Regions from separate parts of the Bacillus sp. Marseille-Q1617 genome, predicted to be linked through region 1. Evidence: a T-box and tRNA genes for the amino acid it is inferred to sense, from the RefSeq annotation. Region 1 holds a T-box; the other regions hold tRNA genes.

Region 1 (4,260 bases):
TCCGAGGGAGAACAGGCAGCGGTTCAATGCGCTGCGGAGCGTGATCGGGTCTGGGGCTTTCATCATCGGTCCTGCCGTTGCAGGGATCCTTTTCATCCTGGGTACTCCGACGACAGCCCTTTATTTGAACGCGGCTGCATTGTTTTTATCTGGACTCATTACATTACTGCTCCCGGACTTAGAGGGTGATTCATTTACTGGAGCGAAGAAATTATCTTTTGAAATGATCAAGGCGGATTGGCGGGTGGTCAGGAACTTTAGCCGCCGGTACACGTATGTGATGGCAGTATACCTACTGTTCAGCTGCATGATCGTGATGACGGCGGCAATTGATTCGCTGGAGGCGGCATTTTCAAAAGAGGTGCTGGGGCTTTCAAACAGCACGTATGGATATTTGGTGAGCATTGCGGGGGCAGGATTCCTTGCCGGGGCTATCGTGAATACAGTGATTGCAAACAAGGTACGTGAGGTCCACCTGATTGCATTCGGGTCGGTCATGGTTTCAGCGGGGTATATGGTCTACTCGTTTTCTGGGGAGTTCGCAGCTGCTGCCATCGGCTTTTCCCTTTTGTCCTTTTCGCTTGCTTTTGCACAGACAGGGTTTGAAACGTTCATTCAGGAGCGGATCCCTGTTGAGGTGATGGGACGTGTGAGCAGTGTGTACGGCTGGATTGAAGGCATTCTTGTCATTGCTGCAACCATCCTGATCGGTGTGGGTGCGGAGCTTTTATCCATCCGGGGAATGGTGATCGCAGGATCTATTGTTATGGTAACCATCACTGTTTTTCTATTTGTTTATTCCATGGGCAGGGGAGAGGTCAAGACGGTTGAAAAGAACCCGATTGAAATCAGCTGATAATTAAATTGACACGTCATGGAAATCTCTATATAATCATCTAAAATAATGAAAAACATTGATGAGGATCAGTAAAGTGAACCTGTCTTTTCAGAGAGGGGGCCAGCGTGGTGTGAGGCTCCTATAGACAATCATTTGAACCTGCCTCTGAGTCTGAATATTCAGCGGTTGAATACCGTTATCATGTGTGAGTGTAAAGCTTTGCTTTGAATCAGGGTGGTACCGCCAGCAATGGTCCCTGATGATGAGCGGGGCTTATTTTTATTTTATCAAAAAGGTGTGGGGACACGCTTATATTTTAAAAAAGAGGGTGCTATGTATGGCAAAGGAATATGTGAAAGATGTCACCGGCATGGATGAGGATTTCGCCCAGTGGTATACGGATGTGGTGAAGAAGGCGGAGCTGGTCGATTATTCGAGTGTGCGCGGATCGATGATTATCCGTCCTTACGGATATGCGATCTGGGAGAATATCAAAAATGCGCTTGATGCGAAAATCAAGGAAACAGGACATGAGAATGTGTATATGCCGTTGTTCATTCCGGAGAGTCTCCTGCAGCGGGAGAAGGATCATATCGATGGATTTGCGCCAGAGGTTGCATGGGTTACGCACGGCGGTGAAGAGGAGCTGGCGGAGAGATTATGTGTCCGTCCGACTTCCGAGGTATTGTTCGGTGAGCATTATAAAAATATCATCCATTCCTACCGCGACCTGCCGAAGCTTTATAATCAGTGGGCGAATGTCGTGCGATGGGAGAAGACGACTCGGCCATTCCTGCGGACGCTGGAGTTTTTATGGCAGGAAGGTCATACGTGCCATGAAACGGATGAGGACGCTCATGAGGAAACTGTGAGGATGCTCGAAGTGTATGCAGAGCTTTGCGAAGAGCTGCTGGCGATCCCTGTCGTGAAAGGCCAGAAGACGGAGAAAGAGAAGTTTGCCGGTGCGAAGTATACGTACACGATCGAGAGCCTGATGCACGACGGGAAGGCTCTGCAGTCGGGTACGTCCCATCATTTAGGTGATGGATTTGCAAAAGCGTTCGGCATTCAATTCACCGATCGTGAAGGGAAGCTGCAGCATGTGCAGCAGACATCATGGGGGCTGACGACGCGCATCATCGGTGCGATGATCATGGTGCACGGGGATGACCGGGGACTAGTTGTGCCTCCGCGCATGGCGCCGACTCAATTGATGATCGTGCCGATTGCGCAGCATAAGGAAGGCGTGTTTGATTTCGCCTATGATTTGAAAGAAAAGCTGTCGGCAGTGGCGCGAGTCGGAATTGATGCGAGCGACAAGAAGCCGGGCTGGAAGTTCAATGAATATGAGATGAAAGGTATCCCGTTGCGCCTTGAAGTCGGACCTCGTGATATCGAGAACGGCCAGGTGATTTTGGCCCGCCGTGATACAGGTGAGAAGCTGACGGTGCCTGTCGGGGAACTTGAAACGAAGGTGCCAGTGCTGCTTGAAGAGATTCAAAAGAACCTTTTTGTAAAAGCGAGGGAGCATCGCGAGGAGATGACGAGTATCGCTTCAGGGTTTGATGAGTTTAAACAGGTCATTGCGGAAAAAGGCGGTTTCGTGAAGGCGATGTGGTGCGGTGAACTTGCCTGCGAGGATAAGATCAAGGAAGAAACGGGTGCGACTTCTAGGTGTATGCCGTTCGAGCAGGAGAAAGTAGCGGATACTTGTGTGTGCTGCGGGGAAGATGCGGAGAAGCTGGTTTATTGGGCTAAGGCTTATTAGGTTTTGAGGTTAGAAGTGTTGTACCAGGTACAGGATGCAGGAATTGTACCTGGTACATTTTTTTAAAAGGAAAACTGTGCCTGGCACAGGATAGGTGGTTTGTGCCAGGCACAAAATCCCCATTTTGAGCCAGGCTCAGCACCCCGACGTTGAGCCTGGCACGATAAAGCGGTTTCGTGCCAGGAACATTGTTACCTGGTTTTGAGCTCTCTGTAAGGTTTCCGGCCTGTCAAACAGGTCAACATACCCGCCCCAAAATCCAAAATTAATTCTTCTGGCCCTACTTCCCGAACCCTCGTCTATTTAGGGATCCTCCCTAATATAAATAGGTAAGGAGGGGATTCGACGTGTTTATGGACTTCATCATTATTCTTATTATTTCGTTCGTGGTGATCAGTCTTTGGATGATCAATGTGAAACTTAACCGCCTCGCCAATCATTTTGATATTAGTGACGGTCACGCCCTTTCGGATGAGGAAATTGAGAAGGAGCTTGAGGAAGAGTGGGAAAAGTGGTCCCAGCAAAAATAATGGAATCGAAGCGTTTCTCTTGAGAGGGAACGCTTCTTTTCGTTGATGGGAAAATTTAGAACAAAATAGATAGGCACGTTAGGAGAAATTTTTTCGTAGGCTGAATGGAGAGGATAGCTGTGAGGTGAAACTCAGTGAATAAGATGGTGAGATGGATCATCGGAGCTGCGGCGTTTCTTCTGGCATGCCTGGTGCTCTATTTAAAATTGAACCCGCCGCTTGAGAGTAAAGGGTATGGCTGGAGTGAGACCCAAGCCGGACTTGTCACGGTGGAACTTGAAAATCAAGGGATTTATAAGGTCAAATTGACTGAGGTGCTGATCAATGGCGGCGATCGGCCCCGTGAAGTGGAATTGGGCGTCAGCCGTTCCAATGCACTGATCGGTCTATTTGCAGTGAAAGACGAAATCGAGGGAATCAGTTTTAATAATATACATGAGTACGAAATTGAACCGAAGCTGAGCCGTGAAGAAGTCATACAGCTGGATGAACTGGATAACAGGAGCACGATCCGACATTATGGATTGGCGCTGGATCATTGTAAGAAGATCGACTCTGTGATGGTCAAGTATACGTATTTGGGTTTTCCTTTTACAAAAGAAATCCAGATTGAAAGAACGGAGTAAATTCGCCTGATAAACTGGTATAATAAGAGAAAAATAGTTACAAGGGTAACAGGACCTGATCCGTGTGCCCTTAAAGTGAGGTGCCTCCGTGGATAAAAGGAGTTTAAGCATAGAAACAGCGCGGTTGATTGTCCGGCCGTTCATGAAAAGTGATTATCATAACTGGCTCCATGAAAATATGAACAAGCTGCCCTCTCAGCACAAATATGATCTTGGTGTGCAGGATATGAGTGAATGCACGGAATTCTGGTTCTATGACATGATCGAGAAGCAGAATGAAATGATGTACAACGATGAGGTTTATATCTTCGGTGTCTTCCTGAAGGAGACAGGCGCTTACATCGGAAGCATCGATTTTTCCACTCTGATGAGGCTGAGCTTTCAATGGGGCCGGGTCGGCTATACATTGAATAATACTCATTGGCGGAAGGGATACGGGAAAGAAGCCGTGCGGGGTGCGCTGAAAATCGCCTTTGAAAAAATCAATTATCATCGGGT
Region 2 (4,260 bases), on a different contig from region 1:
GAGAGGAGCTGTCCTTAGTACGAGAGGACCGGGATGGACGCACCGCTGGTGTACCAGTTGTCTTGCCAAAGGCATCGCTGGGTAGCTATGTGCGGAAGGGATAAGTGCTGAAAGCATCTAAGCATGAAGCCCCCCTCGAGATGAGATTTCCCATCACTTTATGTGAGTAAGATCCCTGGAAGATGACCAGGTAGATAGGTCAGAGGTGGAAGCATGGTGACATGTGGAGCTGACTGATACTAATCGATCGAGGACTTAACCACAAAGAGTCATTTTTAAATGAACAACGGCAATACCGGTATTCTTGACATCAATCCTTTATCTAGTTTTCAGGGGATAAATTTTAAATTAATACTTGAAATTATCTCTGAAAAAGATATAATAATACTTGTCCTTTAAAAAGGATAACAGTCTGGTGACTATGGCGAAGAGGTCACACCCGTTCCCATGCCGAACACGGAAGTTAAGCTCTTCAGCGCCGATGGTAGTTGGGGGCTCTCCCCCTGTGAGAGTAGGACGTCGCCAGGCGATTTATATTTTGGAGGATTAGCTCAGCTGGGAGAGCATCTGCCTTACAAGCAGAGGGTCGGCGGTTCGATCCCGTCATCCTCCACCATAGATTTTTACGAAGCGTGAGCGGAGTAAAAGATCTTTCCTTCCTTTACTAAGAGCGAAGGAAAAAACGTCCTTAATTTCTACAATGTATTCAATGCTGAGTATATTGGACGAGTATTGCAAAACAACTTTACACGCCGGTGTAGCTCAACTGGTAGAGCAACTGACTTGTAATCAGTAGGTTGGGGGTTCAAGTCCTCTTGCCGGCACCACTTCGGTTTTACTCATTTTTATATGAGCCATTAGCTCAGTTGGTAGAGCATCTGACTTTTAATCAGAGGGTCGAAGGTTCGAGTCCTTCATGGCTCACCATTTGATGTTTGCAAAAGGCAAATGTCTCATTACATGCGGGTGTGGCGGAATTGGCAGACGCACCAGACTTAGGATCTGGCGCCGCAAGGCGTGGGGGTTCAAGTCCCTTCACCCGCACCATATTTGCGGAAGTAGTTCAGTGGTAGAACACCACCTTGCCAAGGTGGGGGTCGCGGGTTCGAATCCCGTCTTCCGCTCCAAAGATTTTTGCCGGGGTGGCGGAACTGGCAGACGCACAGGACTTAAAATCCTGCGGTAGGTGACTACCGTACCGGTTCGATTCCGGTCCTCGGCACCAAAGATTTTTGCTCTGGCAAAAGATATTTCCTTAATTTGCGGAAGCAAACATTCTTAATTATATTAAGCGCCCGTAGCTCAATTGGATAGAGCGTTTGACTACGGATCAAAAGGTTAGGGGTTCGACTCCTCTCGGGCGCGCCATCTATATCGGGAAGTAGCTCAGCTTGGTAGAGCACTTGGTTTGGGACCAAGGGGTCGCAGGTTCGAATCCTGTCTTCCCGACCACTTTAGATGGGGCCTTAGCTCAGCTGGGAGAGCGCCTGCTTTGCACGCAGGAGGTCAGCGGTTCGATCCCGCTAGGCTCCACCAAAGATTTTTGCTTCAGCAAAATATCTTACCTTTTACGCAGCGTAAGCGGAGTAAAATAATCTTCAATGTATTTGCTTCAGCAAAACATCTGAAAATTTCATTAAAATGTTTCTTGGCGGTGTAGCTCAGCTGGCTAGAGCGTACGGTTCATACCCGTGAGGTCGGGGGTTCGATCCCCTCCGCCGCTACCAATACGGACCTTTAGCTCAGTTGGTTAGAGCAGACGGCTCATAACCGTCCGGTCGTAGGTTCGAGTCCTACAAGGTCCACCATTCACATTTTAAAACACGGAGGAATACCCAAGTCCGGCTGAAGGGATCGGTCTTGAAAACCGACAGGGGTGTTAAAGCCCGCGGGGGTTCGAATCCCTCTTCCTCCGCCATATTTATTTTTTTACCCTTATTATCGTCGCGGGGTGGAGCACGTCCGAATAATCTTCGGAGCTTGCACATCAGCGCACCGACTGAGCAGCAGCTTGAATAAGCTTACTGAAGTCGGGGTGGTTCTAACGGATCTGTATTCGTAGGATCACAACTTATTTAAACGTTTATTATCGTCGCGGGGTGGAGCAGTTCGGTAGCTCGTCGGGCTCATAACCCGAAGGTCGCAGGTTCAAATCCTGTCCCCGCAATACCATTTTTGTTAAAGCAAATAGTAATCTAAGGGGTAACCGATGGATGAATATTTTGCTGGCGCAAAAATTCTTGGTCTGGTAGTTCAGTTGGTTAGAATGCCTGCCTGTCACGCAGGAGGTCGCGGGTTCGAGTCCCGTCCAGACCGCCACTAATTACATAGTGTGGCTTAGTAGCTCAGTTGGTAGAGCACGGTGAATAAGCTTCATCGAATAAACATCAGCGTACAGCTTGAGCAGCATCTTGAATAATCTTTCTGAAAGCTGGACGATGGACTATCACACTCTATGATTAGGAATTTTACATATGATGGCTCAGTAGCTCAGTTGGTAGAGCAATGGACTGAAAATCCATGTGTCGGCGGTTCGATTCCGTCCTGAGCCACCATTTTTCATTTATATCATACTTTTCATGGCGATTGTGGCGAAGTGGTTAACGCACCGGATTGTGGTTCCGGCATTCGTGGGTTCGATTCCCATCAGTCGCCCCATATATTTTGCGGGTGTAGTTTAATGGTAAAACCTCAGCCTTCCAAGCTGATGTCGTGGGTTCGATTCCCATCACCCGCTCCAAGGGCCTATAGCTCAGCTGGTTAGAGCGCACGCCTGATAAGCGTGAGGTCGGTGGTTCGAGTCCACTTAGGCCCACCATCTTAATATTCCGCAGTAGCTCAGTGGTAGAGCTATCGGCTGTTAACCGATCGGTCGCAAGTTCGAATCTTGCCTGCGGAGCCATATGGAGAAGTACTCAAGTGGCTGAAGAGGCGCCCCTGCTAAGGGTGTAGGTCGGGCAACCGGCGCGAGGGTTCAAATCCCTCCTTCTCCGCCATTAAGGCCCGTTGGTCAAGCGGTTAAGACACCGCCCTTTCACGGCGGTAACACGGGTTCGAATCCCGTACGGGTCATTCTGAAAGACTATCTAATCGATAGTCTTTTTTATTTTATATGTAAGTAATCATCGCTCAAAAGCAGCTGCCATGCTTGAATCCTTGGAGGGATTTCAAGTTCATTCCCGAGCGTGCCTTATAAATAAGAAGAGTAGAAACGCCCTGTGAATTTCCATAGGGCGTTTCTTTTTGTGAATCTTTTTTTTGAAGATATGTTAACTCTGCAAAGTATTAGAAAAGAGCCGGGGAGAAACAATAGGTTTGTCGTCACCGCTGTGACAAAGTTAGTTTTCATCTTCCTTGTTGTTCAGTATTCCGTGACCTATGATTAATATATGAGTACTTGATTTATATAGAAAGGAAGAGAAAAATGGCTCAATCAACTGTAAAAGTTAAAATACAAAAGTTTGGTAACTTCCTCAGTTCTATGGTCTTGCCGAATATCGGTGCCTTCATTGCATGGGGATTGATTACTGCATTATTTATTCCTACCGGTTTTTTTCCAAATGAAAGCCTTGCCAAATTAGTGGGGCCGATGGTCACGTATCTTCTGCCTCTCTTGATCGGGTATACAGGCGGTAAGCTTGTGCACGATCAGCGCGGCGGAGTCGTGGGTGCGATCGCTACAATGGGGGTCATCGTAGGTGCACCTGATACCCCGATGTTCCTCGGTGCTATGATCATGGGACCGCTTGGCGGTTACGGCATCAAGAAATTTGACAGTGCAATCGAAGGGAAGATCCGTGCAGGGTTTGAGATGCTTGTTAACAACTTCTCGGCGGGAATACTTGGCGGGATCCTTGCAATCCTTGCGTTTCTCGGGATCGGACCTGCTGTTGACGGACTGACAAAGCTTCTGGTTGCCGGTGTTGACTGGCTTATCGGTGCAGGGCTGCTGCCGCTGACAAGTCTGTTGATCGAACCTGCAAAAATCTTATTCTTGAATAATGCCATCAACCACGGTGTCCTTTCACCGATTGGGTTGGAACAGGTACAGCAAACGGGTCAATCGGTTCTTTTCTTACTGGAAGCGAACCCTGGACCGGGTCTTGGTGTATTGCTCGCATTTATGCTGTTCGGCAGGGGGACTGCCAAGCAATCCGCTCCTGGCGCAGCAATCATTCATTTCCTGGGAGGGATCCATGAGATTTACTTCCCTTATGTCCTTATGAAACCTATGCTGTTTCTTTCAGTCATACTGGGAGG
Region 3 (4,260 bases), 350 kb from region 1:
GATTCAGTAATTGAATAGAATAAGCTCAATAAATAAAAGCTGACTTGAAGATAACGATCAAGTCAGCTTTTTGTCGAGCTCCGGCGGCTAGAGGCTAGAGTTCATAAGCCAAGCATACCCAAAAGGCAAAAAACGCCTTTCCGGCTGACTTATCGAATGAGAGGCCTGGGCATTTCGATTATTATTGTTGAGGGAAGTTTTTCTTCCTATAAAAATTCCAGCATTGATTAAGAAGTTTAATCTGATATCGATTCTTCTCAAGATATGCCTTCCTCATCTGATTAACGAGCCAGTTTGGCATAAGGTACCCTCCTTATTCCAATCTCCAGAAAACATTCTTGAAACGACAGCCGGTGTCTATTCTTTCAGGATGTTATATAATCTATGTGTATGCTTCAAACGATTGTCCTGTGCTGGAAAACGAGTAAAGGTAAGGAGAATGAGGATGACAAACGAAGAGCTGCAAACCCTGGTAGAAGAAATTTCACTTCAATATTTTCATAAACCATTTCAGCATAAAGCTTATTTCAACCCCAGGCTCAGGACGACTGGCGGAAGGTACATGCTTGGGAGCCACAATATAGATATTAACGAGAAATACTTGAAGGAACATGGGGTATCGGAATTGATTGGCATTATCAAACATGAACTCTGCCATTATCACCTTCATATTGAAGGAAAGGGATACAAGCATAGAGACGCGGACTTCAAAAATCTTCTTCATAAAGTCGGGGCCCCTAGACACTGCACCGCGTTATCAACCCCAAAACGGGCCCGGAGAATACTGATTTATTCCTGTTCAAAATGCAATCTGACATTCAAGAGGAAAAGAAGGATCGATACAAAAAAATATGTATGCGGACGATGTAAAGGGAAGCTTATTTTTCGTGAAGAACTAAAGCAGGGTTCCTAGCTGCCGGTCAACCCAAACAGGGTAAGAAAAAAGGGATAACACAGTTAAAAAACTCTATGAAAAATAGTTGACAAGAAGCGGCTGAGTCATTATAATCGAAAGAGTCGATAAGACATTTTACAAAGCGTTAGAATACTTCACGTTCCGCAGTAGCTCAGTGGTAGAGCTATCGGCTGTTAACCGATCGGTCGCAGGTTCGAATCCTGCCTGCGGAGCCATTTTTATGGAGAAGTACTCAAGTGGCTGAAGAGGCGCCCCTGCTAAGGGTGTAGGTCGGGCAACTGGCGCGAGGGTTCAAATCCCTCCTTCTCCGCCATTATATTTTATTATCCTGGCCCGTTGGTCAAGCGGTTAAGACACCGCCCTTTCACGGCGGTAACACGGGTTCGAATCCCGTACGGGTCATTTTTTTATTTTTATTTCAAAATTGAATGTGAGATAAACGCACCGTTTTGTGGTGAGGTTGTTTCGCAGAAACAATTTAAGGTAAGTTATTTCGCTCTCGCAAGTTAATGACAGTTATTAAAGCAAAAAACTTTGGTCCGGTAGTTCAGTTGGTTAGAATGCCTGCCTGTCACGCAGGAGGTCGCGGGTTCGAGTCCCGTCCGGACCGCCAGAATATTTTTTAGAAAAGTGGTTGACGACCACGAGGTGGACATGTTATTATATAAACCTCGTCACTTTTCGAGGCATTGGGCTATAGCCAAGCGGTAAGGCATCGCACTTTGACTGCGACATGCGTTGGTTCGAATCCAGCTAGCCCAGCCATTATGAGCCATTAGCTCAGTTGGTAGAGCATCTGACTTTTAATCAGAGGGTCGAAGGTTCGAGTCCTTCATGGCTCACCAAAGATTTTTGCGACAGCAAAATATCTTTCATTTACATGCGGGTGTGGCGGAATTGGCAGACGCACCAGACTTAGGATCTGGCGCCGCAAGGCGTGGGGGTTCAAGTCCCTTCACCCGCATTATTATTTTTAAAAAACTGTTGACACAGCAGTGAATCCTAGTTATAATAGTGTTTGTCGCTTTAAACGCGGTCGTGGCGGAATGGCAGACGCGCTAGGTTGAGGGCCTAGTGGGGGCAACCCCGTGGAGGTTCAAGTCCTCTCGGCCGCACCAAAAGGATCTAACATACTGCGCCCGTAGCTCAATTGGATAGAGCGTTTGACTACGGATCAAAAGGTTAGGGGTTCGACTCCTCTCGGGCGCGCCACTAATTCTTCTACAAGCGAGTATGAAAGAATGAAAAGAACTAAATGCTTCTGAAACGGGAAGTAGCTCAGCTTGGTAGAGCACTTGGTTTGGGACCAAGGGGTCGCAGGTTCGAATCCTGTCTTCCCGACCATCACAATACATATTATATATGCGGGTGTAGTTTAATGGTAAAACCTCAGCCTTCCAAGCTGATGTCGTGGGTTCGATTCCCATCACCCGCTCCAATTTAACCATTTGAACCTTGAAAACTGAACAAAACAAGACAATACGTCAACGTTAATTCTAGATTTACCGTAACGAATATCGTTACAAAAAAGAGCTATTCAAACTTTTATCGGAGAGTTTGATCCTGGCTCAGGACGAACGCTGGCGGCGTGCCTAATACATGCAAGTCGAGCGGATCAAAGGGAGCTTGCTCCCTGAGATCAGCGGCGGACGGGTGAGTAACACGTGGGTAACCTGCCTGTAAGACTGGGATAACTCCGGGAAACCGGGGCTAATACCGGATAACTCAGTTCCTCGCATGAGGAACTGTTGAAAGGTGGCTTTTTGCTACCACTTACAGATGGACCCGCGGCGCATTAGCTAGTTGGTGAGGTAACGGCTCACCAAGGCGACGATGCGTAGCCGACCTGAGAGGGTGATCGGCCACACTGGGACTGAGACACGGCCCAGACTCCTACGGGAGGCAGCAGTAGGGAATCTTCCGCAATGGACGAAAGTCTGACGGAGCAACGCCGCGTGAGTGAAGAAGGTTTTCGGATCGTAAAACTCTGTTGTTAGGGAAGAACAAGTGCCGTTCGAATAGGGCGGCGCCTTGACGGTACCTAACCAGAAAGCCACGGCTAACTACGTGCCAGCAGCCGCGGTAATACGTAGGTGGCAAGCGTTGTCCGGAATTATTGGGCGTAAAGCGCGCGCAGGTGGTTTCTTAAGTCTGATGTGAAAGCCCACGGCTCAACCGTGGAGGGTCATTGGAAACTGGGGAACTTGAGTGCAGAAGAGGAAAGTGGAATTCCAAGTGTAGCGGTGAAATGCGTAGATATTTGGAGGAACACCAGTGGCGAAGGCGACTTTCTGGTCTGTAACTGACACTGAGGCGCGAAAGCGTGGGGAGCAAACAGGATTAGATACCCTGGTAGTCCACGCCGTAAACGATGAGTGCTAAGTGTTAGAGGGTTTCCGCCCTTTAGTGCTGCAGCTAACGCATTAAGCACTCCGCCTGGGGAGTACGGTCGCAAGACTGAAACTCAAAGGAATTGACGGGGGCCCGCACAAGCGGTGGAGCATGTGGTTTAATTCGAAGCAACGCGAAGAACCTTACCAGGTCTTGACATCCTCTGACAACCCTAGAGATAGGGCTTTCCCCTTCGGGGGACAGAGTGACAGGTGGTGCATGGTTGTCGTCAGCTCGTGTCGTGAGATGTTGGGTTAAGTCCCGCAACGAGCGCAACCCTTGATCTTAGTTGCCAGCATTCAGTTGGGCACTCTAAGATGACTGCCGGTGACAAACCGGAGGAAGGTGGGGATGACGTCAAATCATCATGCCCCTTATGACCTGGGCTACACACGTGCTACAATGGACGGTACAAAGGGCAGCGAGACCGCGAGGTTTAGCCAATCCCATAAAACCGTTCTCAGTTCGGATTGCAGGCTGCAACTCGCCTGCATGAAGCTGGAATCGCTAGTAATCGCGGATCAGCATGCCGCGGTGAATACGTTCCCGGGCCTTGTACACACCGCCCGTCACACCACGAGAGTTTGTAACACCCGAAGTCGGTGAGGTAACCTTTTGGAGCCAGCCGCCTAAGGTGGGACAGATGATTGGGGTGAAGTCGTAACAAGGTAGCCGTATCGGAAGGTGCGGCTGGATCACCTCCTTTCTAAGGAATATATATGAAACGTTTGACAGTCGAAGTTTTGTTCAGTTTTGATGGTTCAACCATCAAAATGATATTACTTGTTTCACAACAAGTAATTCTTATTTTCTTTGCGCTTGCGGCAAAGCTGATTCGAAGATGTTGTCTTCACCTCAGCGCAAGGCAGCACGAAGGAAATTCACTGATGTGTTTCACGATGTGAAGCAAATCAGTAGCCTTGTTCTTTGAAAACTAGATAAAGATAAATTGA

The links. A T-box is a leader RNA that pairs with one kind of tRNA and senses whether it is charged. The one in region 1 lies ahead of proS (proline--tRNA ligase), so its partner is inferred to be a tRNA-Pro.
Region 2: it encodes a tRNA-Pro, which carries the amino acid that the T-box ahead of proS (proline--tRNA ligase) is inferred to sense. The anticodon was not compared.
Region 3: it encodes a tRNA-Pro, which carries the amino acid that the T-box ahead of proS (proline--tRNA ligase) is inferred to sense. The anticodon was not compared.

What each region holds. Positions count from the first base shown of each region.
Region 1 covers NZ_CAHJXM010000001.1:500,906-505,165, forward strand. Annotated here, with positions in the region: gene HWX64_RS02490 (MFS transporter) at 1-856, shown strand, start outside; T-box leader at 906-1,099, shown strand; gene proS (proline--tRNA ligase) at 1,176-2,606, shown strand; gene HWX64_RS02500 (hypothetical protein) at 2,954-3,136, shown strand; gene HWX64_RS02505 (hypothetical protein) at 3,271-3,762, shown strand; gene HWX64_RS02510 (GNAT family N-acetyltransferase) at 3,851-4,260, shown strand, end outside.
Region 2 covers NZ_CAHJXM010000002.1:1,006,594-1,010,853, forward strand. Annotated here, with positions in the region: rRNA gene HWX64_RS16370 (23S ribosomal RNA) at 1-263, shown strand, start outside; rRNA gene rrf (5S ribosomal RNA) at 412-528, shown strand; tRNA gene HWX64_RS16380 (tRNA-Val) at 541-616, shown strand; tRNA gene HWX64_RS16385 (tRNA-Thr) at 752-827, shown strand; tRNA gene HWX64_RS16390 (tRNA-Lys) at 852-927, shown strand; tRNA gene HWX64_RS16395 (tRNA-Leu) at 963-1,047, shown strand; tRNA gene HWX64_RS16400 (tRNA-Gly) at 1,053-1,127, shown strand; tRNA gene HWX64_RS16405 (tRNA-Leu) at 1,137-1,225, shown strand; tRNA gene HWX64_RS16410 (tRNA-Arg) at 1,292-1,368, shown strand; tRNA gene HWX64_RS16415 (tRNA-Pro) at 1,376-1,452, shown strand; tRNA gene HWX64_RS16420 (tRNA-Ala) at 1,461-1,536, shown strand; tRNA gene HWX64_RS16425 (tRNA-Met) at 1,651-1,727, shown strand; tRNA gene HWX64_RS16430 (tRNA-Ile) at 1,732-1,808, shown strand; tRNA gene HWX64_RS16435 (tRNA-Ser) at 1,826-1,918, shown strand; tRNA gene HWX64_RS16440 (tRNA-Met) at 2,094-2,167, shown strand; tRNA gene HWX64_RS16445 (tRNA-Asp) at 2,243-2,319, shown strand; tRNA gene HWX64_RS16450 (tRNA-Phe) at 2,480-2,555, shown strand; tRNA gene HWX64_RS16455 (tRNA-His) at 2,583-2,658, shown strand; tRNA gene HWX64_RS16460 (tRNA-Gly) at 2,667-2,740, shown strand; tRNA gene HWX64_RS16465 (tRNA-Ile) at 2,742-2,818, shown strand; tRNA gene HWX64_RS16470 (tRNA-Asn) at 2,828-2,902, shown strand; tRNA gene HWX64_RS16475 (tRNA-Ser) at 2,906-2,996, shown strand; tRNA gene HWX64_RS16480 (tRNA-Glu) at 3,001-3,072, shown strand; gene HWX64_RS16485 (PTS mannitol transporter subunit IICBA) at 3,425-4,260, shown strand, end outside.
Region 3 covers NZ_CAHJXM010000001.1:147,552-151,811, forward strand. Annotated here, with positions in the region: gene HWX64_RS00815 (Tex family protein) at 1-10, shown strand, start outside; gene cmpA (cortex morphogenetic protein CmpA) at 182-301, opposite strand; gene HWX64_RS00825 (SprT family protein) at 446-913, shown strand; tRNA gene HWX64_RS00830 (tRNA-Asn) at 1,057-1,131, shown strand; tRNA gene HWX64_RS00835 (tRNA-Ser) at 1,139-1,229, shown strand; tRNA gene HWX64_RS00840 (tRNA-Glu) at 1,247-1,318, shown strand; tRNA gene HWX64_RS00845 (tRNA-Asp) at 1,453-1,529, shown strand; tRNA gene HWX64_RS00850 (tRNA-Gln) at 1,607-1,681, shown strand; tRNA gene HWX64_RS00855 (tRNA-Lys) at 1,686-1,761, shown strand; tRNA gene HWX64_RS00860 (tRNA-Leu) at 1,799-1,880, shown strand; tRNA gene HWX64_RS00865 (tRNA-Leu) at 1,949-2,034, shown strand; tRNA gene HWX64_RS00870 (tRNA-Arg) at 2,052-2,128, shown strand; tRNA gene HWX64_RS00875 (tRNA-Pro) at 2,184-2,260, shown strand; tRNA gene HWX64_RS00880 (tRNA-Gly) at 2,281-2,354, shown strand; rRNA gene HWX64_RS00885 (16S ribosomal RNA) at 2,462-4,013, shown strand.